Regions from separate parts of the Actinomadura meridiana genome, predicted to be linked through region 1. Evidence: predicted binding sites of a transcription regulator. Region 1 holds the regulator's gene; the other holds the start of a gene.

Region 1 (10,745 bases):
ATGATCGAGCGGTTCGAGGCCCAGGTCGAGTCCGTCGCCGCCGAGATCGTCGGCAGGGTGGTGGACGGTCGCGGCACCGGCGACTTCGTCGCCGACATCGCCGCCCGACTCCCGCTGAAACTCATCTGCGACATGATGGGCATCGACGAGGAGCACTACGACACCGTCTTCGACGCCACCAACGTCATCCTCGCGGGCAACGACGCCGAGTACCTCCCGGCCGACGACCCCGAGCAGGTCGCGATGGCGCTGCTCAACGCGGGCGAGACGCTCAAGGGCCTGGTCGAGGAGCTCGGGCGGCAGCGGCGCGGGAACCCGGGCGACGACCTGATCTCCGCCCTGGTGAACGCCAACGTCGACGGCGAGTCGCTGACCGACCAGGAACTCGGCTCCTTCTTCATCCTGCTCGTCGTCGCGGGCAACGAGACCACCCGCAACGCCATCGCCCACGGCCTGGACCTGTTCACCCGCCACCCCGAGCAACGCGCCCTGCTCACCGCGGACTTCGACGCCCGGATCCCCGGCGCCGTCGAGGAGATCGTCCGGTACGTCTCGCCGGTCATGTGGATGCGCCGCACCGCCACCCGCGACACCACGCTCAACGAGCACGAGATCAAGGAGGGCGACAAGCTGCTCCTGTTCTACTGGTCGGCGAACCGCGACGAGTCCGTGTTCCCCGACCCGGAGCGGTTCGACATCCTGCGCGACCCGAACCCGCACGTCGGGTTCGGCGGGCCCGGGCCGCACTTCTGCCTCGGCGCGCACCTGGCCAGGCGCGAGATCACGCTGATGTTCCGCGAGCTGCTGCGCCGCACGCCCGGCATCCGCGCGTCCGGCGAGCCCGACTACCTGGAGTCGAGCTTCATCAACGGGATCAAGCACCTCCCCTACACGATCTGACTCGTTACCAGGGGACGAGGCCGTCCTCGTCGATGAGCACGCCGGTCGGGCCGTCCGCGCCCAGCCGGGCCACGCTCGCGATCACCGCCGCGCCCTGGTCCGGTGAGCGGTGCCCGGCGTGACCGTTCATGTCGGTCGCGCAGAACCCGGGACAAACCGCCCTCACTGTGACCGACGAGCCGGCCAGTTCCCTGGCATAGGCGACGGTCACCGCGTTCAGCGCCGACTTGGACGTGTTGTACGGCAACAGGTTGGGACGGGTGGACGCCGGGTCGCTCAGCTGTGTCAGCGAGCTGAGGGAGCTGGAGACGTTGACGATCCGCCCTTCGGGGGAGCGGAGCAGCAGCGGGAGCATCGCGTTGGTGACCGTGATGACGCCGAACACGTTGGTCTCGAACGCGGTCCGGACGAGGTCGGCCGCGATCGCGCTGGGCGGCGGCGCGTCGAGCCCCGTCGTGGTGATCCCGGCGTTGTTGACCAGGACGTCGAGACGGCCGTGCTCACGCTCGATCAGCTCGGCGGCGGCCGTGATCGAGGACTCGTCGGTCACGTCGAGCTGGACGAAACGCGCGTCCGCCCCCTCGCCGCCCAGCGTGGCGGCGGCCTTCTCGCCGAGTTCGGTGGAGCGGGCGCCGACCAGCACGGTGGCGCCGTCCCGTCCGAGGACGCGGGCCGTCTCGAAGCCGAGCCCCTTGTTGGCTCCGGTGATGAGAATGATCTGTGAGGTCATGTCGCCAGCCTGCTTCGCGCCGGCCGGTGGGAGGAGAGACCGCCTGAGCCTGGGATCGGCCGTACCACCCTGCGGTTGACGATGACCCCGCTGTGTCGGACATCCTGGACGGTATGGACAGGCAGCAGTTGGCGGAGTTCCTGCGGTCCCGGCGGGCCCGCGTCCAGCCCGTGGACGTCGGGCTCCCGACCGGGACGCGGCGCCGCACGCCGGGGCTGCGGCGCGAGGAGGTCGCGCAGCTCGCGGGGATGTCGGTGGACTACTACATCCGGCTTGAGCAGGGGCGCGGGCCCCATCCGTCCCGGCAGATCCTGCGCGCGCTGGCGCGGGCGCTGCGGCTGACCTCCCGCGAGAGCGATCACCTTCACCAGCTGGCCGGTCAGGCCCCGGAGCCGCCGAGCGCGATGTCCCATGACGTCCCGGCGGGCATCCTGCACCTGCTCGAACGGCTGGACGACACGCCCGCCTACGTGTTGAACGCCCGCTATGACATCCTCGCCTGGAACGCCATGGCGGCGGCTCTGCTGACCGACTTCGCCGCCAAGGATCCGTGCGACCGCAACGTCGTCCGCTGGCTCTTCCTGGGGCCGGCCATCGAACGGTACGACACCGACGACTACATCAGCCGGCTGGCGCGCGAGTCGGTGGCGAACCTGCGAACCGCCTCGGGCCGCTATCCGGACGACCGGGGCCTCGCCCAGCTGATCGCCGAGGTGTCCGCCCGCAACCCGCTGTTCGCCCGGCTCTGGGACGAGGGTGAGGTCGGCGTCGAGCACAACAACCGCAAGCGCATAAGGCACCCGGTCGTCGGAGAGCTGGAAGTGCACTTCGACGTCCTGTACGTGCCGGAACGTGATCAGCGCGTGGTGCTGTACACGACGACGCCCGGGACGCCGTCGCACGAGTCGATGAAGTTGCTGCGCGTCGTCGGCACCCAGGATCTCGCGTCCCGCTGAGCTGCCTTCGGACGGCCGTCAGCGCAGCTCGCGTTTGAGGATCTTGCCCGTGGCGGTCATGGGCAGCTCGTCGCGGAACTCGACGATCCGCGGGTACTTGTAGCTCGCGAACTGCTCCCGGCCCCAGGCGACGAGGTCGTCCTCGGTGACGGTGGCGCCGGGCGTCCTGATCACGTACGCCTTGATCTCCTCGCCGTGGGACGGGTGCGCGACGCCCACGACCGCCGCCAGCGACACGTCCGGGTGGGTCATCAGGATCTCTTCCAGCTCCCGCGGATACACGTTGAACCCGCCCCGGATGATCATGTCCTTGGCGCGGTCCACGATGAAGTAGTAGCCCTCCTCGTCGCGGCGGGCCACGTCGCCGGTGCGGAACCAGCCGTCGGTGATCGCGTCCGCGGTCGCGTCGGGACGCCCGTGGTAGCCCTTCATGATGTTGTGCCCGCGGATGGCGATCTCGCCGGGCCCCTCGCCCTCGACGGCCTTGCCCTCCTCGTCGATCAGCTTCATCTCCACGCCCCAGACGGGCAGGCCGATCGACCCGGGCTTCGTCGGACGGTCCGGCCGGTTGAACGAGGCGACCGGCGACGTCTCCGACAGCCCGTAGCCCTCCAGGATGTCCGCGCCGAACTTCTGCCTGATCCCCTTGAGGACCTCCATCGGCAGCGCCGATCCGCCGGACACAGCGACCCGCAGGTTCTCCCGGATCGTCGCGACGTCCTCGTCGGACGTGTCGTGCGTCAGCAGCCCCCAGTACATCGTCGGGACGCCCGCGAAGATGTTCACCTTCTCCTTGACCATCAACGCGACGGCCTGCTCGGCGTCGAACCTGGCCTGCATGACCAGCGTCCCGCGCCGGAACAGCCCGACGTTCATCACGCACGTCTGCCCGAAGATGTGGAACAGCGGCAGCGTCACCAGCAGCGTGTCGTGCAGCGTCCGGTAGAAGAGGGTGTCGTCGACCATGGCGTTCAGCAGCAGGTTGTGGTGCGTCAGCTCGGCGCCCTTGGGCTGCCCGGTCGTCCCGCTGGTGTAGATGATGACGGCCGTGTCGTTCGGTTCCGTTCGTGCTGTTTCGAACGTGTCGGGCTGCCCGGCGAGGGCCGTCCAGAACAGGTCGGCGCCCTCGATCGGGGACTCGGTCGCCGCCGGGTTCGCGGGCAGCAGGACGAAGTGTTCGCACGCCTCGGCCTGCTCGAACGCGGCGTACCCCATCGCGCCGAGCGGCAGTTCGGGCGTCCCCTCGAAGCAGAACAGCGCCCGCGCGCCCGAGTCGGTCAGGTGGTAGGCGATCTCGCGAGGCTTGAGCAGCACGTTCAGCGGGACGACCACCGCGCCCGCCTTCAGCACCCCGAAGTACACCATCGGGAAGTACGGAAGGTTGGGGCAGGACAGAGCCACCTTGTCGCCCTGCCCGATCCCACGGGACCGCAGCAGGTTCGCGACCTGGTTCGCGACCGCGTCGACGAACGAGTACGGGAGCCGGATGTCGCCGAACACGACCGCGTCCCGGTCGGGCGTCTCCCGGGCGGCGTCCTCCAGCAGAACGGACAGGTTGAGCATGGCACTCCTCGCACGGAACGGCGACCGGCCGGTCGGGTTACCGATGGGTTGCATACCCGTTCCGCACATCCTGGTACATAGCCTCCACCTGCGCCATCCTTGGCGCTGTCCAGAAATGGCGCGAAATAGAAGGAGGGACCGGGCAGGAGCGCGGTCCCGCCCGGTCCCTCAGGTGCGGGCGACGGAGAGCGACGCGGCCCGCGGGGGATGGTCTAGATGACGTGGTGTGTCAACTGAACACCACGTCCGAACACTGGTAGAAGGCGTTGCCGGTGTCGGCGATGTCCCAGACGGCCAGGATCAGGTGCCTGCCGTGCCTGGCCGGGAGCGTGGCCTGGTGGGAGACGGTGCTCGGCGGCTCCTTGCCGTTGCCCTTGACCTCCAGGATCGGCTGCGGGTCCAGCGCGGCGCGGGTGAGCGTCTGCGTGGGGTCCCAGCCGTCCCTGGTGATGTAGTAGCGCCACGAGCTGGTGGCGTGGGGCACGCTGTGCCGCCAGGTGAAGGTGAAGGACTGGCCGCTGGTGAGGTCGGTCGCGGGCCACTGGCCCGCGCGCGGCTCGTCAAGTTGGGAGAAGCGCCCGTTCCCGCCTGCGCAGATCGTGCCGTCTCGGGGACCGCCCTGCGGGAACCCCTTCGGGCCCTCGACACTCATCGGCTCCCACTGGATCTCGCCGCAGTTCTTCGCCGTGCCTCGCTGGCAGAAGAGGGAGCGACTGACGGGCGAGGTGGTGTAGCCGTGCGACAGGGCGGGCGTGGCGATCGCCACGGTCAGCCCGGCGGACGCGACCGCCGCGAAGGCGAGCGTCCGTTTTCGGGGCGGACGGAATCTGGCGGGCATACTCGATCCTCCTGGCGGGGGGTGGAGGCGACCTTCGTCAGGTCGGTAGCCACTGGTGGACGGGAACGGGCGCGGAAGATTCTTATAGGAAACCTTCCTATTAGATTGAGGATGGAGGATGGACGCCCGCCGCGTCAACCCCCTGTTTTGACGAGCACGTCCGACCGCCCCGGACGCTGCCCGGATACCCGCACATTTCGTCACCCGCCCCCGTTACGATGATCGGTTCCACGGAGAAAGAGGTGCGACATTTTGATCATCTTCGGCTGGCGGGTGGTGTTCTTCACCCTGACCAGGGGAATCTTCCACTGCCCCGACTGCGGTGTCGACCGCGACTACCGCCGCAGGCAGGGTCGCAACTTCTTCACCCTGTTCTTCATCCCGGTCATCCCGCTGACCAAGCGGGGCGGCGAGATCATCGAGTGCGACGTCTGTCATGGGCGCTGGCTGCCCGGCGTCCTTGAGGTGCCCACCACGGCGCAGCTCGCCCAGATGCCCGCGATGCTCCTGCGGATGGCGATCGCCCAGGTCCTGCGCTCGGGCGACTACACCAACGCGACGGCCCGCGAACGCGCCGTCACCGTCGTCCGGCAGGCCGGCGAGCCCGGCTACGACGACGCCGCGCTGAACACCGACCTCGGCCGCCCGTTCGAGCAGATCCGCGTCGAGATGGGCCACGCGGCCCCCACCCTCGCGCCCGAGGCGCGCGAGAGCATCCTGCGGGCCACCGCCGAGATCGCCCTCGTCGACGGCCCTCTGTCGGCGTCGGAGGAGGAGACCCTGTCCGTCGTGGGCGCCGACCTCCAGCTCACCCGCGTCCAGGTGACGGGCGTCGTGTCCGTGGCCCGGCAGGAATCCGGGCACTGAACCGGCGCATCGAACCTACGGGAGGGCTTGCGGTTGCGCTAGTCTTGCGGTATGTCCGCAAGGCTGCTCCTCGAACGACCACGTTGACGATCTGACGTCGACGTGGTGGCCCCTCCTGCGCGAGGGGCCCTTTCATGTCAGGGGACGGGCCTCATCTCAGGGGTCGGCCCCATGTCACGGGTGGCCAGGGCCTCCAAACAGGCAGCGAGCAAGGAACCGGAGTCGGAAAAGTGAGCAGCGACGCTACCCCGCGCGAAGCGCCGGGGGGTCCAGGTGGGGCGTCCCCCCTGAATGACTCGTACGATCCACGGGCGGTTCAGGACAAGTGGCAGGCCCGCTGGGCGGAGCTCGAACCGTTCGCGGCCGACGAGAAGGACACCGCCGACGAGCGCCGCTATGCGCTGGACATGTTCCCCTACCCCAGCGGTGACCTGCACATGGGGCACGCGGAGGCGTTCGCCATCGGCGACGTCGTGGCGCGGTACTGGTTCCAGCGCGGGTACAACGTCCTGCACCCCATCGGCTGGGACTCCTTCGGCCTGCCCGCCGAGAACGCGGCCATCAAACGCGACTCGCACCCCGCCGAATGGACCTACGCCAACATCGACACCCAGGCGGCGTCGTTCCGGCGCTACGCCCCCTCGTTCGACTGGACGCGGCGGCTGCACACCTCCGACCCCGAGTACTACAAGTGGACGCAGTGGCTGTTCCTGCGCTTCTACGAGCGGGGCCTGGCCTACCGCAAGGGCGGCCACGTCAACTGGTGCCCGAAGGACCAGACCGTCCTGGCCAACGAGCAGGTCGTCGGCGGCCACTGCGAACGCTGCGGGACGCTGGTCGAGAAGCGCCTCCTGACCCAGTGGTACTTCAAGATCACCGAATACGCGGACCGGCTGCTGGACGACATGGAGCAGCTGGAGGGCAAGTGGCCCGAGCGCGTCCTGCTGATGCAGCGCAACTGGATCGGCCGCTCCACCGGCGCCGACGTCGACTTCGTGATCGAGGGACGGGACGCGCCCGTCACCGTCTACACCACCCGTCCCGACACCCTGTTCGGCGCCACCTTCATGGTCGTCGCCGCCGACGCCGCGCTGGCCGAGGAGATCTGCGCCCCCGACCAGCGGGCCGCGTTCGAGGCGTACCGGGAGGAGGTCTCCCGGGAGAGCGAGATCGAGCGGCTGGCCGCCGAGCGCGAGAAGACCGGCGTGTTCCTGGGCCGCTACGCGGTCAACCCGGTCGACGGGGAGCGGCTGCCGATCTGGGCGTCCGACTACGTGCTGGCCGAGTACGGGCATGGCGCGATCATGGCCGTCCCGGCGCACGACCAGCGTGACCTGGACTTCGCGCTGAAGTTCGGCCTGCCCGTCCGCGTCGTCGTCGAGACCGGCCTGCCCGACCCCGCCGAGACCGGCATCGCCACCCCCGGCGACGGCGCGATCGTCAACTCCGGGCCCATCGACGGCCTGACGAAGGCCGACGGCATCGCCCGCATCACCGAGGTCCTGGAGGAGCGCGGCACGGGCCGCGCGGCGGTGAACTTCCGGCTGCGCGACTGGCTGGTGTCGCGGCAGCGGTTCTGGGGCTGCCCGATCCCGATCATTCACTGCGACGCGTGCGGGGAGGTGCCCGTCCCCGACGACCAGCTGCCGGTGCGGCTGCCCGAGGGGCTGCGCGGCGCCGACCTGGCCCCGAAGGGCACGTCGCCGCTGGCCGCCGCGTCCGACTGGGTGAACGTCGACTGCCCGAAGTGCGGCGGGCCCGCCAAGCGCGACACCGACACCATGGACACGTTCGTCGACTCGTCCTGGTACTTCTTCCGCTACTGCTCGCCCGGCTACGACGGCGGCCCGTTCGACGTCGAGCAGGTCCGCCGGTGGATGCCGGTCGACCAGTACACCGGCGGCGTCGAGCACGCCATCCTGCACCTGCTGTACAGCCGGTTCTTCACCAAGGTGCTGTACGACCTGGGCATGGTCGAGTTCACCGAGCCGTTCCGCGCCCTGCTGAACCAGGGCCAGGTGACCAACCAGGGCAAGGCGATGTCGAAGACGCTGGGCAACGGCGTCGACCTGGGCGAGCAGATCGCCGACTTCGGCGTGGACGTCGTCCGGCTGGCGATCCTGTTCTCCGGCCCGCCGGAGGACGACATCGACTGGGCGGACGTGTCCCCGCACGGCATGTCGAAGTTCCTGTCGCGCGTGCACCGGATCGCCACCGAGGTCGCGTCCCCGACCGGAGTCGACGTCACGACCGGCGACCCCGCGCTGCGCCGCGTCACCGCCCGCACGATCGACGAGGCCACCACCCTGGTCGAGACGCACCGGTTCAACGTGGCGATCGCGCGGATCATGGAGCTGGTCACCGCGACCCGCAAGGCCATCGACTCCGGGCCGGGCGCCGCAGACCCGGCCGTCCGCGAGGCCGCCGAGTCGATGGCGACGATGCTGTCGCTGTTCGCGCCCTACACCGCCGACGAGACCTGGGAGCTGCTGGGCCGCACCGCGCCGGTCGTCCGGGCTGGCTGGCCGTCGGCCGACCCGAACCTGCTGGTGGAGGAGTCGGTGACGTGCGTCGTCCAGGTGGCGGGCAAGGTCCGCGACCGCCTGGAGGTGCCGCCGGACGTCGCCGAGGCCGATCTGGAGCGGCTGGCCCTGGCCTCCACCAAGATCCAGGACGCGCTGGCCGGTGCCGAGATCGCCAAGATCATCGTCCGCGCCCCCAAGATCGTCAACATCGTCCCCCAACGCTGACGCGCTGAGAGCCGCCCGCTCCCGGGAGCGGGCGGCTGACGGTTCGCCGAGCGCCCACAGAGACGCCGGCACACGCTGAGGGGCCGCCGGTGGTCATTACCGGCGGCCCCTCAGTCGTCATGTGGACGCCCGTACGGGCGGGGGGTCACATCTTGCGCAGGACCGCCACGACGCGGCCCAGGACCGTCGCCTCGTCGGCGGCGATGGGCTCGTACGCCGGGTTCTGCGGCAGCAGCCAGATATGGCCGTCGTCGCGACGCTTGAACGTCTTCACCGTGGCCTCGCCGTCGATCATGGCGGCCACGACGTCGCCCTGCTCGGCCACCGGCTGTTGCCGGACGACCACCCAGTCACCGTCCGCGATCGCGGCCTCGATCATCGAGTCGCCGGTGACCTTCAGCAGGAAGTGGGTCCCCTCGCCGACGAGCTGCTTCGGCAGGGTGAACACGTCCTCCACGGACTCCTCGGCGAGGATCGGGCCGCCGGCCGCGATTCGGCCGACCAGCGGCACGTAGGCGGGCGCGGGCTGGGCCGCCGTGGCCTGGGCCCCCGCCGTCTCGTAGGCCTCCTCCTCGGTGCGTACCGGGGTGGCGCCCGGTACCCGTACCTCGACCGCGCGCGGACGGTTGGGGTCGCGACGCAGGAAGCCCTTGCGCTGTAGCGCCCGGAGCTGGTGGGACACGCTGGAGGTGCTGGTCAGCCCCACGGCCTCACCGATCTCGCGCATCGAGGGCGGGTACCCACGGCGCTGGACCGAGTCGCGGATCACCTCCAGCACCATGCGCTGCCGCTGGGTCAACCCCGTCTCGTCCATGGGGCCGTCTGGCAGCTCCCGGACCTTGCTCATCGCTCGTCGCCTCCCGGGCGCCTCGATCCGTCACTCCTTGTCATGAACCTATCGCGTCGGAACGCGATGATCAAACAATTGTTCGAAGTGGTCCTCGCTTTTTCCCGACGTCTCCTGGTAGAACATCGTACTGGTGTTCGATCGAAAATGCATTCGACGTCGAGGAGGGGGAGAGATGCCGGGTTCGCCCCACAGTGACCGTGCCCCGATCCGGCTCACCCGCCGCGGACGCGCCGTTCTGGTCGGCTTCGCCGCGACCGCCACACTCATGTCACTCTGGCTCACGGTCGGCCCCGGCGCCTTCGCCGGAGACCGTGAGACTCACCGAATCCCGGCGCATCCCGCGAGAACCGTCATCGTCGGACCCGGCGACACCCTCTGGGACATAGCCGCCGGCGCCGAACCGGGGGCCGACCCGCGTCGCGTCGTCCAGCGCATCCTCGACCTGAACGGTCTGGGCGGTGACCCCACCGTCCAGCCGGGCCAGGAACTTCGCCTTCCCGCCCACTGATCGCCGCTTCTGCTCGACGGAGCCCACGACACGCGACGCGCGACACGCCCGGGCGAAGATCGTCGAACAGGAGAGATGGCCTGTGTGGACGTGGCGGATGTGACGTGCGAGGCATCGGATCAGGTTGCGTACGCCTGCGGCGCGCCGTACCGTTGACCACAACATCTAGTAGTCACACCGATGTGCTTACCCAATATGTATGGCACTGTTGAGTGTGGCGGAGCTTTTCGTCAGGGGAGGGGTCAAGCGTGCACTGCCCGTTCTGCCGCAACCCTGACACCAAAGTGATCGACAGCCGTTCGACCGACGACGGGGGCGCAATTCGGCGCCGCCGGTCGTGCGCCGAATGCGGTCGGCGATTCACGACACAGGAGAACGTGCTCGTGATGGTGGCCAAACGAAGCGGGGTCACCGAACCGTTCTCCAGAGAAAAGATCATCGCCGGGGTGCGCAGGGCCTGCCAGGGCCGTCCGGTCGACGAGGATGCGCTCGCGAAGCTGGGTCAGCGGGTCGAAGAGGCGATCAGATCGTCCGGATCCGCGGAAATACCCTCGCACGAGGTCGGGCTCGCGATTTTGGGACCGCTTCGCGAACTCGACGAGGTCGCCTATCTCCGATTCGCGTCGGTCTACCGGAGCTTCGAGTCTCTGGACGACTTCGCCAAGGAGATCGAGGCACTGCGGAAAGCCGGTTCCTCGGGGGAACCCGGCCCGTCCACGTAAGGGCGAGGCCAGCACACATAAGCACAGGTAGGAGCGCCTCCGCGCGGGCATGGCCCGGGCG
Region 2 (10,745 bases), on a different contig from region 1:
GAACGGCGGGAGTTTCTCGCCGGTGAGACCGAAGGCGTACGCCACCACGCGGCCGGACCAGCGCTGCCAGCCGACGACCAGCCGGTACAGGCCGCGCGGGTAGCGGCCGGTGAACGGAATGACCAGCCAGCTCAGCACCATCACGGCGACCAGGATCGCGAACATGGCCGTCATCAGCATCAGGTGCGGGAGGACGAGCAGGCCCCTGATCAGGGTGAACCAGCGCCGCGGCCCCTGCCACTGCGCCGGGTACGGCAGGTCGACGACCACGGTGTCGGTGTCCGCGGCGGGTCCGCTCCGGGCGGGGGAGGGCGCCTGCGTCGGGGGCGTCGAGGGTGCGTCGGCCGTGGTCGACCGGTCCGCCTCCGGGGCGAACCTCGGGCGCGGTACGTCCTTTTCCGGCGCCGGGTCGGGGGCGGGTCCCTTCCAGGTCGCCGTGATCGTCTCCACGGCGTGCTCCGGGCTCTCCTGGCCGACGAGCCGGGTGAGGATCTGCCGCGCCGTCGGACGCTCGCGCGGGTCCTTGACGAGCGCGGCGGCGACGATCTCGCGCAGCCGCGGGTCGAGACCGTCGAGATCGGGTTCCTCGTGGCTGATCCGCTGGAACGTCTCCGCGACCGACTTGCCCTGGAACGGTGGACGGCCCGTCCCGGCGTAGGTGACGACGCAGCCCCATGAGAAGACGTCCGACGCCTGCTCGACGGGCTCGCCGCGCAGCACCTCGGGCGCGATGTACGCCGGGGTCCCGACGAACTGGCCGGTGCGGGTCGGGCCGTTCGGCGCGTCCAGCGCGCGGGCGATGCCGAAGTCGATGACGCGGGGGCCGGTGGACGACAGCAGCACGTTCGCGGGCTTCAGATCCCGGTGGACGATCCCGGCCCCGTGGATCGCGGCGAGCGCCGTGGCGACCCCGACCGCGATGCCCTCCAGGTCGGAGCCGGGCAGCGGCCCCTTGCCCCCGACGGTGCGTTCCAGGCTCGGACCGTCGATGTACTCGGTGACGATGTAGGGCGGATCCTGGTCGAGCCCGGCGTCCAGCACGGGAGCGGTGCAAAAGCGATGAACGCGACGGGCCGCGGTCACCTCCTGCCGGAACCGGGTGAGAAACGCCTGCTCCCCGGCCAGTTCACGGTTGACGACCTTGACCGCGACCCGGCGTCCGTCGGGCTCCGCGCCCAGGTAGACCGTTCCCATGCCGCCGCGGCCGAGCCGTCCGAGCAGGCGGTAGGGCCCGAGGACGCGTGGTTCGTCCTGCTCCAGCGGTTCGGCGGCGTATGCGGTCATGGCGGGCGGTCTCCTCGAAGATCGTCTATACGAGGCCAACCCTAAGGGAGCCGCCGGGCCGCGGCGGACGGTCAGGGAATCAGCAGGAGCTTGCCGGTGGTCCGCCGTCCCTCCAGATCGGTGTGCGCGGCACCCGCCTCGGCGAGGTCGTAACGGCGCCCGACATGGACGTTGAGGTCGCCGGACTCCACCCACCGGTAGACGTCGGCGGCACGCTCCAGCAGCTCGTCGCGGGCCGCGACGTAATGGGCCAGTGTCGGCCGCGTGAGGAACAGCGACCCGCCCGCGTTGAGCCGCTGCGGATCGAACGGCGGCACCTTCCCGCCCGCGGCCCCGTACAGCGCGAGCATCCCGCGCGGACGCAGGCTCGCGAGGCTCCCCTCGAACGTGGGCGCGCCGACGCCGTCGTACACGGCCGCGACGCCCGTCCCGCCGGTCAGCTCCCGCACCCGGTCGGCGAAACCGTCGTACCCCATCGTGACGTCGGCGCCCGCGTCCTTGGCGAGCTTCTCCTTCTCCGGGGTGGACGCCGTCGCGAGCACCGTGGCGCCGAGGGCCTTGGCCGTCTGCGTGAGCAGCAGACCCATGCCGCCCGCCGCCGCGTGCACGAGGACCGTGTCGCCCTCCTGGATCGGGTACGTCGACCGTGTCAGGTAGTGCGCCGTCATGCCCTGCAACAGCGCGGCGGCCGCGTCGTCGAGGCCCACCCCGTCCGGGACGGGGACGACCCTGTCCGCCGCCGCGATGGCCTTCTCCGCGTACGCGCCCGTCACGTTGGCACTGGCCACGCGGTCGCCGACCGAGAACTCCGTCACACCCTCCCCGACCGCCGCGACCGTGCCCGCCGCCTCCATGCCCGGCGTGTACGGCGGCGTCCGCGGGTACGCGCCCGTCCTGAAGTACACGTCGATGAAGTTGACGCCCGCCGCCGCCACGTCGATCAGCACCTCCCCGGGACCCGGCTCCGGGACGGGAGGCTCCCCGATCACCAGCACCTCGGGGCCGCCGTTCTCGGTGATCACGATCGCGCGCATGTCGTTCTCCTACCGGTCGGAAGATCGCTCTCGCGGAACCTGCCCGCCCGGCGGCCTATTCCACCCGGCGCTCAGACCCAGTCGCGCATGGTCTCCCCGACCAGCGCCACGGCGGTCTCGACCCGTTCCGCGACCGTCGCCGGATCCCAGATGTCCAGCCGGGCGCAGTCCTCGAACGCGATCTTGGTGGCGGACATGAAGAACGCGACGACGACCCGGGGGCGCAGATCGTCCAGTGGGTCCACGCCCTCGCGCCGCGCGATCTCGGCGGCCAGCGCCTCCGTCGACGCCGCGTACCGCGCCATCTGCGCCGCCATCAGCGACGGCGTCGCCTCGATCACCTGCCGGACGCGGCGGAACCGGACGCTGTCGGCCGGGTCGCCCGTCGCGATCGTCCGCAGGATGGCGCGGAGCGACTCGTACAGCGCGGTGAACGGCCGCTCCCCGGCCGGTCTTGCCGCCAGGGCGTCCTCCATCCCCTGGTCGTGCTCGCCGAGGAAGCCCGTGACGACGTCCTCCTTGGTGGCGAAGTAACGGAAGAACGTCCGCTGCGACACGTCCACGGCCGCCACGATCTCGTCGATCGTCGTCTCCTCGTACCCCTGGGAGACGAACAGCTCCAGCGCCGCGTCGATCAGCGCGAGCCGGGTCCGCTGCTTCTTGCGCTCGCGGAGCCCCGCCAGCGCGGGATCAGACGGGTCGCCGGGCGGCACGGCGCTCATCGGCTCGCTCCTAACTCTCCGCGTCACGCGGACGGGTGAACGCCCGTCCTTTGAGAGGCTTTTATCACGGACGTCACCTCCGCATGAGCGACGGGCCACCCGATTCCGCGGGTTTCCCTGCGCGGCCCGACGATCCGGGTCATGCTGATGCTGGTCACCAATTGTCGCCGGACGATCGCCCGTGGTCATTATCCGGCGCCCCGGACCACTGAGGCGGCTGATGTGTCTGTAGTCGGTGGGCGGGAGATCGCCGAGACGCGCCGGCGTCACCTCGCGGCGCTCGCACGCGAGGTCGAGGCCCGCGGCCTCACCTGGCGGCTCGCCGGCCCCGAGGAGTCCCTGCTGAGCGTGTCCGGCGCCCGGACGCGCCGCCGCCTCATGGTCGTCGCCACCCCGTCCGGCGACGGCTGGTACTACCTCTGGCCCGGCGGCGGCATGGCCGACGTAACCCAACCAGAAACAGTCGCCGCCCGCCTCGCCCAAATGCTGTGTTGACCCAGGGGGGCGACCCCCTGGAACCCCCGTCGCGACGCAGGCGATCCTCACGGCGCTGTCGCGGTTTTTGGGGCCTGTCGCGGTTCGTTTGCGTCGCTGCGGTCGCCTGCGTCGTCGGGTTGGGTGGCCGGAGGCGCTGGGGCGCCTCCGGCCACCCAACCCGTGATTGTGGTCGCGGTTTGTCCACGTGGTGGGGTGCCTTGCTCCCGGGGTGGGGCGTTCCCTAGACTCTGTGCGAACGTTTGTTCGAATAGGCCGCATGCTCTCTTCCCCTCGTGCGGTGAGGTCGAGGGGGAGGCAGATGACGCGTGTGTTCGGTGACCCGGTGGACGTGTGGGTGAGTGACGGGCGTCCCGTGCGGTTCGTGTGGGGTGGACGGCTCTACACCGTGCGGCGGGTGTTGGAGCATTGGGTCACGACGCGTGACTGGTGGCGGGAGCGGTATCCCGACGGGGAGGCCAGCGGGGAGCGGGAGTTCTGGCGGGTCGAGGCGGCTCCCGGGCGGGAGGTCGGCGTTTACGAGCTGCGTTACGACGTGGTCGCCGACAGCTGGTTGCTTTCCCGGGTATGGGACTGACGTGCACCTTCATGTCGCCTCGTGCTACTCGCTGCGGTACGGCGTCGCGCCGCCCGCCGCGCTGGCCGAGCGGGCGGCGGGGCTCGGGATGGAGACGCTCGCGTTGACCGATCGCGACGGTCTGTACGGTGCCGTCCGTCACGTTCGGTCATGCGCGGAGGTTGGGATCGGGGCCGTTGTCGGTGTCGATCTGCGGGTCGCGTCCACCGGCGAGGAGCGGATCGTGGTGCTCGCCGAGGGACGGGACGGGTGGCGGTCGCTGTGTCGGCTCGTGACGGCGGCGCATGCTGTGGGGGAGCGCGGAAAGCCCGTGGTGACGCGGCAGATGGTCGGGGCCCATGCCGAGGGGCTGGTTGTGCTGCTCGGTCCGGAATCTGATGTGGGACGTGCTGTCGCGGGGCGTCGGCCTGACTTGGCGGAGGGGCTGTTGGGGCAGTGGCGTGGGGTGGCCGAGGTCGTGGTGGAGATCGTGAACCGGTTCGACCGGGGGGATGGGCACCGGGCGGCGCGGATGTTGGCGCTCGCGCGGGCGGCCGGGGTGCCTGCCGTGGTCGGCAACGCCGTCCGGTATCTGGACGCGGCCGATTATCCGGTCGCGCAGGTCTTGGACGCGACGCGTCGCCTTGCTCCGCTGGATAGGCGGCACCTCGACGATCGGACCGGGCATGCCTATCTGAAGTCGATACCTGAGCTGCGGCGTGCCGTGGAGTTGGGGTGCGGGCTTGATGAGGCGGACGTGTTGTTGGCCGAGACCCGGCGGCTGTCCGAACGCTGCGTCGTCGATCTTGACCTGGGTGGCCTTCACCTGCCGGATGTTGATGGCGATCCGTATGCCCTGCTCATGGCTCGGTGTGCGGACGGGATGGTTCGGCGGGGGCTTGTCGGGTCGGGGGAGGCGGGTGCTCGGCTTGATGACGAGCTGGGTGTGATTGGGAGGAAGGGGTTGGCTTCCTACTTCCTGACGGTTGCCGATGCCGCCGCGTTGATCAGGGGGCGGGGTATTCGGTGTGCTGTACGTGGGTCTGGTGCGGGGAGCCTGGTCAATTACCTGCTCGGGATCGGTGACCTTGATCCGTTGCGGCACGACCTCGTCATGGAGCGGTTCCTCGCCGACAGTCGTGAGGGGCTGCCCGACATCGACCTGGACGTGGAGTCGGCGCGGCGGCTGGAGGCGTATCAGGCGCTGTTCGACCGGTTCGGGGCGGAGAGCACCGCCTGCGTGTCGATGATGGAGACCTACCGGGCGCGCAGCGCGATCCGGGACGTCGGCAACGCGATGGGGCTGCCGCCGCTGGAGATCGACGCGATCGCCAAGGCGTTTCCGCAGATCAGGGCGAACCAGATCCGGGCGGCGCTCGACGACTTGCCCGAACTGCGGCAGAGCGGTCTGGGGAGTGCGCGGTTGGAGGTGCTCTTCCGGATCGCCGAGCGGCTGGACGGTCTGCCCCGGCATATCGCGATGCACCCCTGTGGCGTCCTGCTGTCGAATCCGACGCTGCGCGACCGGACGCCCGTCGAGCGGGCCGCGGTGGGGTTCCCGATGAGCCAGTTCGACAAGGACGACGTAGAGGCGTTGGGCCTGCTCAAGCTCGACGTGATCGGGGTGCGGATGCAGTCGGCGATGGCGCACGCCGTGGCGGAGGTCGCTCGGCTGTCGGGGGCGGAGATCGCGTTGGAGGACGTCCCGCGCGACGATCCCGCGACGTTCGAGCTGATCCGCACATCCCGGACGCTCGGCTGCTTCCAGATCGAGTCGCCCGGCCAGCGGGAGCTGATCGGCCGCCTTCAGCCGCGTGACCTGGACGATCTGATCCTCGACATCTCGCTGTTCCGTCCGGGGCCCGTCAACTCCGACATGGTGTCGCCGTTCCTGGAGGCGCGCGCGGGCGCCCGGGAGCCCGCCTATCCGCATCCGGACCTCGAATCCGTGTTGCGGGAGACCCTCGGCGTGATCATCTTTCACGAGCAGGTGCTGTGGGTCTTCGACGTCATGACCGGGTGCGGCCTTTCGCGGGCGGAGGCCGCGCGGCGGAGCCTCAACCACGAGCGGGGGCAGGCCGTGGTCGGCGCGTGGTTCCGGAAGAGGGCGCTGGCGCGGGGGTACGAGGAGGCGTCCGTCGAACGTGCCTGGCGGATGCTGACCGCGTTCGGGGCGTTCGGCTTCTGCAAGGCGCACGCCGCGTCGTTCGCGCTGCCCACCTACCAGTCGGCGTGGCTGAAACGGCACCACACCGCCGAGTTCTACGCGGGCGTCCTCACCCACGACCCCGGCCTGTACCCGAAGCGCGTCATCCTGGACGACGCGCGGCACTTCGGCGTGCCGATCCTGCCCCTGGACGTCAACCGCTCGGCCGCCGACTGGCACGCCGAACCCGTCTCCGAGGGCGGCCCGACCGGCATCCGGGTCGCGTTGAACGAGGTCAAGGGGATCTCGGACGCCGAGGTCAGCACGATCGTCGAGTCCCGTCCGCACACGTCGCTGACCGATTTCTGGCGCAGCGCCCGGGTGTCCAGGCCGACCGCCGAGCGGCTGGTCCTGGCCGGTGCGTTCGACGCCGTGCACGGTGGCGTGGGGCGGCGCGACCTGCTGTGCCGCGTCGGTGTCCTGGACCGGCTCGGCGCCCGTCCCGCCCGCGTCATGGAGGGCCAGCTGCTTCTGGACGACGACGTGGTGCCCGGCCTGGAGGAGCACATTCCCGTGGGCGAGCTGCCTCCGATGACGCCCGCCGAGATCGTCGAGGCGGAGCTGGACGTCCTGGGCATGGACGTCAGCCGTCACGTCATCACGTTCTACGGAGACCTGCTCGCCGACCTGGGCGTCGTTCGTGCCGTCGAGCTGCCCGGCCGTCCCGACGGAAGTGAAGTCCTCGTCGCGGGGGTCAAGGTCGCCACGCAGACCCCGGCGGTCCGGTCGGGGCAGCGGGTCATCTTCGCCACGCTGGACGACGCGACCGGCCCCGTCGACCTCACGTTCTTCGAGTCGGTGCAGGACCGGTGCGCCGCGACCGTCTTCGGCCACTGGCTGCTCGTCGCCCGGGGGCGCGTCCGCCGCGCCGGGGCCCGCGCCGTGTCGATCACCGCGAACGCCTGCTGGGACCTGAACGCCCTCCACGAGGAATGGCGCCGTGGCGGACGGGACGCCCTCCGCGCCGCGATGGCCGTCGCGTCCCCGCCCGCGCGTCCGGTCGGACGACGGATCGTCCAGCCGACGGGGTTCGCGATGTCCCCGTACTCCGACATCGGGCACGCGGGCGGGGCCGTCAAACGGCCGCCGTCGACGCGGCTGTGGCACACCAGCCCGGGCAGTTCGGGCTCGTAGGTCAGGCGTTTCCGGGCGTCTGGGCCGAGGACGACACGGGCAGGCACTGGAGGCGGGTGATCTGGAAGACCGTCGCCATGCACAGGGTGGCGGCCAGGGCCTGGAACGCGGCGGCGGCGACGCCGACGTGGACGTCGAAGCGGGCGTCGGCGAGGGTCTCGACGCTGCCGTGGGTGAACGCGCGGCCGAGGACGAGGCCGAGCAGCGAGCACGCCCACCAGGCGGCGACCACGAGGCCCGCCGCCTGCCGTTCGGCCGTCCGGTACCGGCCACTGTTGACCCACACCTCGTACACCATGCGGGGCGGCAGCCACAGGTTGACGACGGGACAGAACCAGCCGAGCAGGACCCAGGCGCGACGATGCCGGTGCGGGCCGGGCGACTGCCGGTAGGCGCGCCACAGCCACGTCAGGTACAGCGCGCCGGTGACGACCGCCATGATCGCGCTGATCGTGAACACGTCGGCGTAGGGCGAGAGGGCGTCGCCGGTGACGGTGGCGCTGTAGCCGTCGTGCGTCTCACCGCGCAGGGGATGGGCGAGGCGGAGCAGGCTGATGCCGGAGCCGAGCGCGACGAAGGCGTTGAACCCGAGCAGCATGAACACGGCGACGCCGACGGCGCGGAAGTCGCGGCGCCGCGCCCAGGCCCCGCACGCCGGGCAGCGGGCGACCTCAGCCGGGATGATGTCGCCGCACAGCGCACACGGCATGGTTCACCTCCGACGGCCTTTGCGTTCCCCTGCTCTGGATACTACGTACGTTTGACTGACGCCTTCCAACACAGGTTCGCCCCGGTACGTGTGGATCTTCACACCCGGAAGACGAGCCGGGCGGTGGCGTACGTGACGGCCGCGGTGAGCGCGGCCCAGGCGGCGAGACGGCCGAGGCCGCCGGTGCTGAGGAGCCGTTCGGGACGGAAACCGGTGACCAGCAGCAGCGCCCACCATTCGGCGGTCAGCGCGATCGTCGCGTACAGCGACCCGAAGCCGATCAGCGAGAACGTCAGCACGACGCCCGGAAACGTGATGGTGTGCGCGAACAGGGACGGGCCGCGCGCCCGCCCGTGGACGCCGTTGCGCAGCCCGGCGAGGACGGCGCCCCACCCGGCGGCGCACAGCACCCAGAGGGTCACCACCACGACGGGCAGGCCGTTCAACGACTCCGGTGCCAGCGCCTCGTCCTTCCCCCGTACGTTCGTTCGTCTCCCCGTGCCCTTGTGGGGGACGACCCCCACACCCCGGAACGGCCCGATTCAGGCCATGAGACCTGACTCCCAGGCCCAGGCGGCGGCCTCGACCCGGTTCCGGGCGCCGAGCTTGCGGTGGACGCTGCCGAGATGCGTCTTGATCGTGGACAGCGACACGTGCAGGTCCCCGGCGATCTCCTCGTTGGTCCGGCCGCGGGCGACGAGCCGCACGACCTCCAGTTCCCGGTCGGTGAGGGCGTCGCGGGGCGGGGCGGGCGCGGCGGGCCGACGGGCCAGGTGCTCCAGCAGCCGGACGGTGATGGACGGCGACACCAGCGACTCCCCGTTCGCCGCCGCGCGGACGGCCTCGACCAGCAGCGCGGGCCCGCTGTCCTTGAGCAGGAACCCGACCGCGCCGTCGCGCAGGGCCCCGTACACGTACTCGTCCAGGTCGAAGGTGGTGACGATGACGATGCGCGGCGGGTCGGGGACGCCGGGACCGGTGAGGGCCCGGGTCGCCGCGAGGCCGTCCAGCTTCGGCATCCGGATGTCGAACAGGCACACGTCGGGACGGAGGCGGCGGGCCAGCGCGACGGCCTCGGCGCCGTCGGGGGCGTCCCCGACCACCTCCATGTCGGGCTGCGAGTCGACGATCATCCGGAACCCGGTGCGGACCATCTCCTGGTCGTCGGCGATCAGTACGCGGATGGGCACGACGCCGATTCTGTCAGGTCTGCCACATTCGTCGGGTCAGCCGTCCCCGGTGGGCAGCACGGCGACGACCTCCCAGCCGCCCCCGGCGCGCGGGCCGGCGCGCAGCCGCCCGCCGAGCGCGCCGACCCGTTCGGACAGGCCGGTCAGCCCGAACCCGCCGGACGGGAGGCGGCGGCCCCGGCCCCGCCCGTCGTCGCGGACCGCGACCTCGACGTCGCCGCCGAGGCGCGTGAGCGTGACCTGGACGATCTCGGCGTCGGCGGCGTGCTTGCGGATGTTGGTGAGCGCCTCCTGCACGACGCGGTGCGCGGAGGCCGCCACCTCCGGCGGGAGCGCGCCGAGGTCGGACGCGAGCGTCAGCGCGGCGGGCGGGTGGGTGAACCCGGCGACGAGGTCGTGCAGCTGCCCGAGGTCACCGACCGGATGGGTCGTGACGGTCCCGTCCGCGCCGCCGGTCCCGTCGCCGTCCCCGGCGACGTGCTGGGCGTCGCGCAGCAGTCCGACCACGCGGCGCATCGAGGTGAGGGCCTCGGTGCCCGCCTTCTCGATCTCCCCGAACATGGCGTCGAGCTGCCCGGCCGTGGGCGGCGCCGCCCCCGACCGGGCGACGAACCGCGCCGCCTGCGCCTGGACGACGATGCCCGTCACATGGTGGGCGACGAAGTCGTGCAGGTCGCGGGCCAGGTCGAGCCGTTCGTCCCGGCGCGCGGCGGCGACGGACCTGGTCCGCCGCGCGTCCAGTGCCCGCAGGTACAGCCCGACCCCGACGGCGACCGCCCCCGCGATGCCGAGCGGTGCGGTGAACATCACCGCAGTGATCGGCGACCAGCGCAGCGGCGTCGCGAGGATCGCGGTGGCGAGCAGGGCCGCGATGGGGACGAGCCGCCGCCGCTCCGCCTTCCACGCCGTCCGGGCGAGGAGGATCAGCAGGGCGCCCGTCTCCGCGACCACGCTCTCCACGGGCGAGATGAGGCCGCCCGACATTCCGAGGGCGAGGGTCGTGAGCGCCGACAGGGATCCGGCGGTGACCGTCCACACGACGAAGCGCCGCCCGGTGACCGCGGCGACGTTGGCCACGGCCGCGACGAACACCATCCACAGGTTGGGGTGGTAGCGGAGGTCGGCCACCAGGCAGACCAGCAGGAACAACCCGGCGAACGCCGCGTACGCGGCGCGCGCCAGGCAGCCGCCCACCAGGTGGACGCGGTCGAGCCGTGTGCTTACGTCGCTCACGCCAACGCAGCGTACGACCCGTGGCCGACTGGCGGATCGACCGTTCGGCTGATATCGCCCCGCTGGAAACGACCTCAGGTCCGATGTGAGGGCCAGGTGGTTCCGCGCACGCTGGAGCCATGAATGCGATCTATATACCTTTCATCCTCGTGTTCGCCGTGTTCTTGATCTACGGCGGCGTG

Evidence for each region. The regulator LexA, encoded in region 1, represses DNA repair genes until DNA is damaged. The targets are predictions, from matches to a motif close to TCGAACANNTGTTCGA.
Region 2: ABD808_RS17035 (DUF6504 family protein) is a predicted target of LexA. The motif match lies at 3,770-3,785, and genes of this name have one in related genera.

Annotation. Positions count from the first base shown of each region.
Region 1 covers NZ_BAABAS010000035.1:110,364-121,108, reverse strand. Annotated here, with positions in the region: gene ABD808_RS38220 (cytochrome P450) at 1-900, shown strand, start outside; gene ABD808_RS38215 (SDR family oxidoreductase) at 905-1,630, opposite strand; gene ABD808_RS38210 (helix-turn-helix transcriptional regulator) at 1,744-2,586, shown strand; gene ABD808_RS38205 (long-chain-fatty-acid--CoA ligase) at 2,605-4,149, opposite strand; gene ABD808_RS38200 (lytic polysaccharide monooxygenase auxiliary activity family 9 protein) at 4,379-4,987, opposite strand; gene ABD808_RS38195 (tellurite resistance TerB family protein) at 5,240-5,854, shown strand; gene leuS (leucine--tRNA ligase) at 6,142-8,604, shown strand; gene lexA (transcriptional repressor LexA) at 8,750-9,451, opposite strand; gene ABD808_RS38180 (LysM peptidoglycan-binding domain-containing protein) at 9,627-9,962, shown strand; gene nrdR (transcriptional regulator NrdR) at 10,211-10,684, shown strand.
Region 2 covers NZ_BAABAS010000006.1:881,343-892,087, forward strand. Annotated here, with positions in the region: gene ABD808_RS17015 (DUF4389 domain-containing protein) at 1-1,284, opposite strand, end outside; gene ABD808_RS17020 (quinone oxidoreductase family protein) at 1,356-2,318, opposite strand; gene ABD808_RS17025 (TetR family transcriptional regulator) at 2,390-3,040, opposite strand; gene ABD808_RS17030 (hypothetical protein) at 3,263-3,535, shown strand; gene ABD808_RS17035 (DUF6504 family protein) at 3,837-4,112, shown strand; gene ABD808_RS17040 (DNA polymerase III subunit alpha) at 4,114-7,431, shown strand; gene ABD808_RS17045 (DUF4328 domain-containing protein) at 7,433-8,140, opposite strand; gene ABD808_RS17050 (hypothetical protein) at 8,239-8,664, opposite strand; gene ABD808_RS17055 (response regulator) at 8,683-9,330, opposite strand; gene ABD808_RS17060 (sensor histidine kinase) at 9,367-10,563, opposite strand; gene ABD808_RS17065 (hypothetical protein) at 10,683-10,745, shown strand, end outside.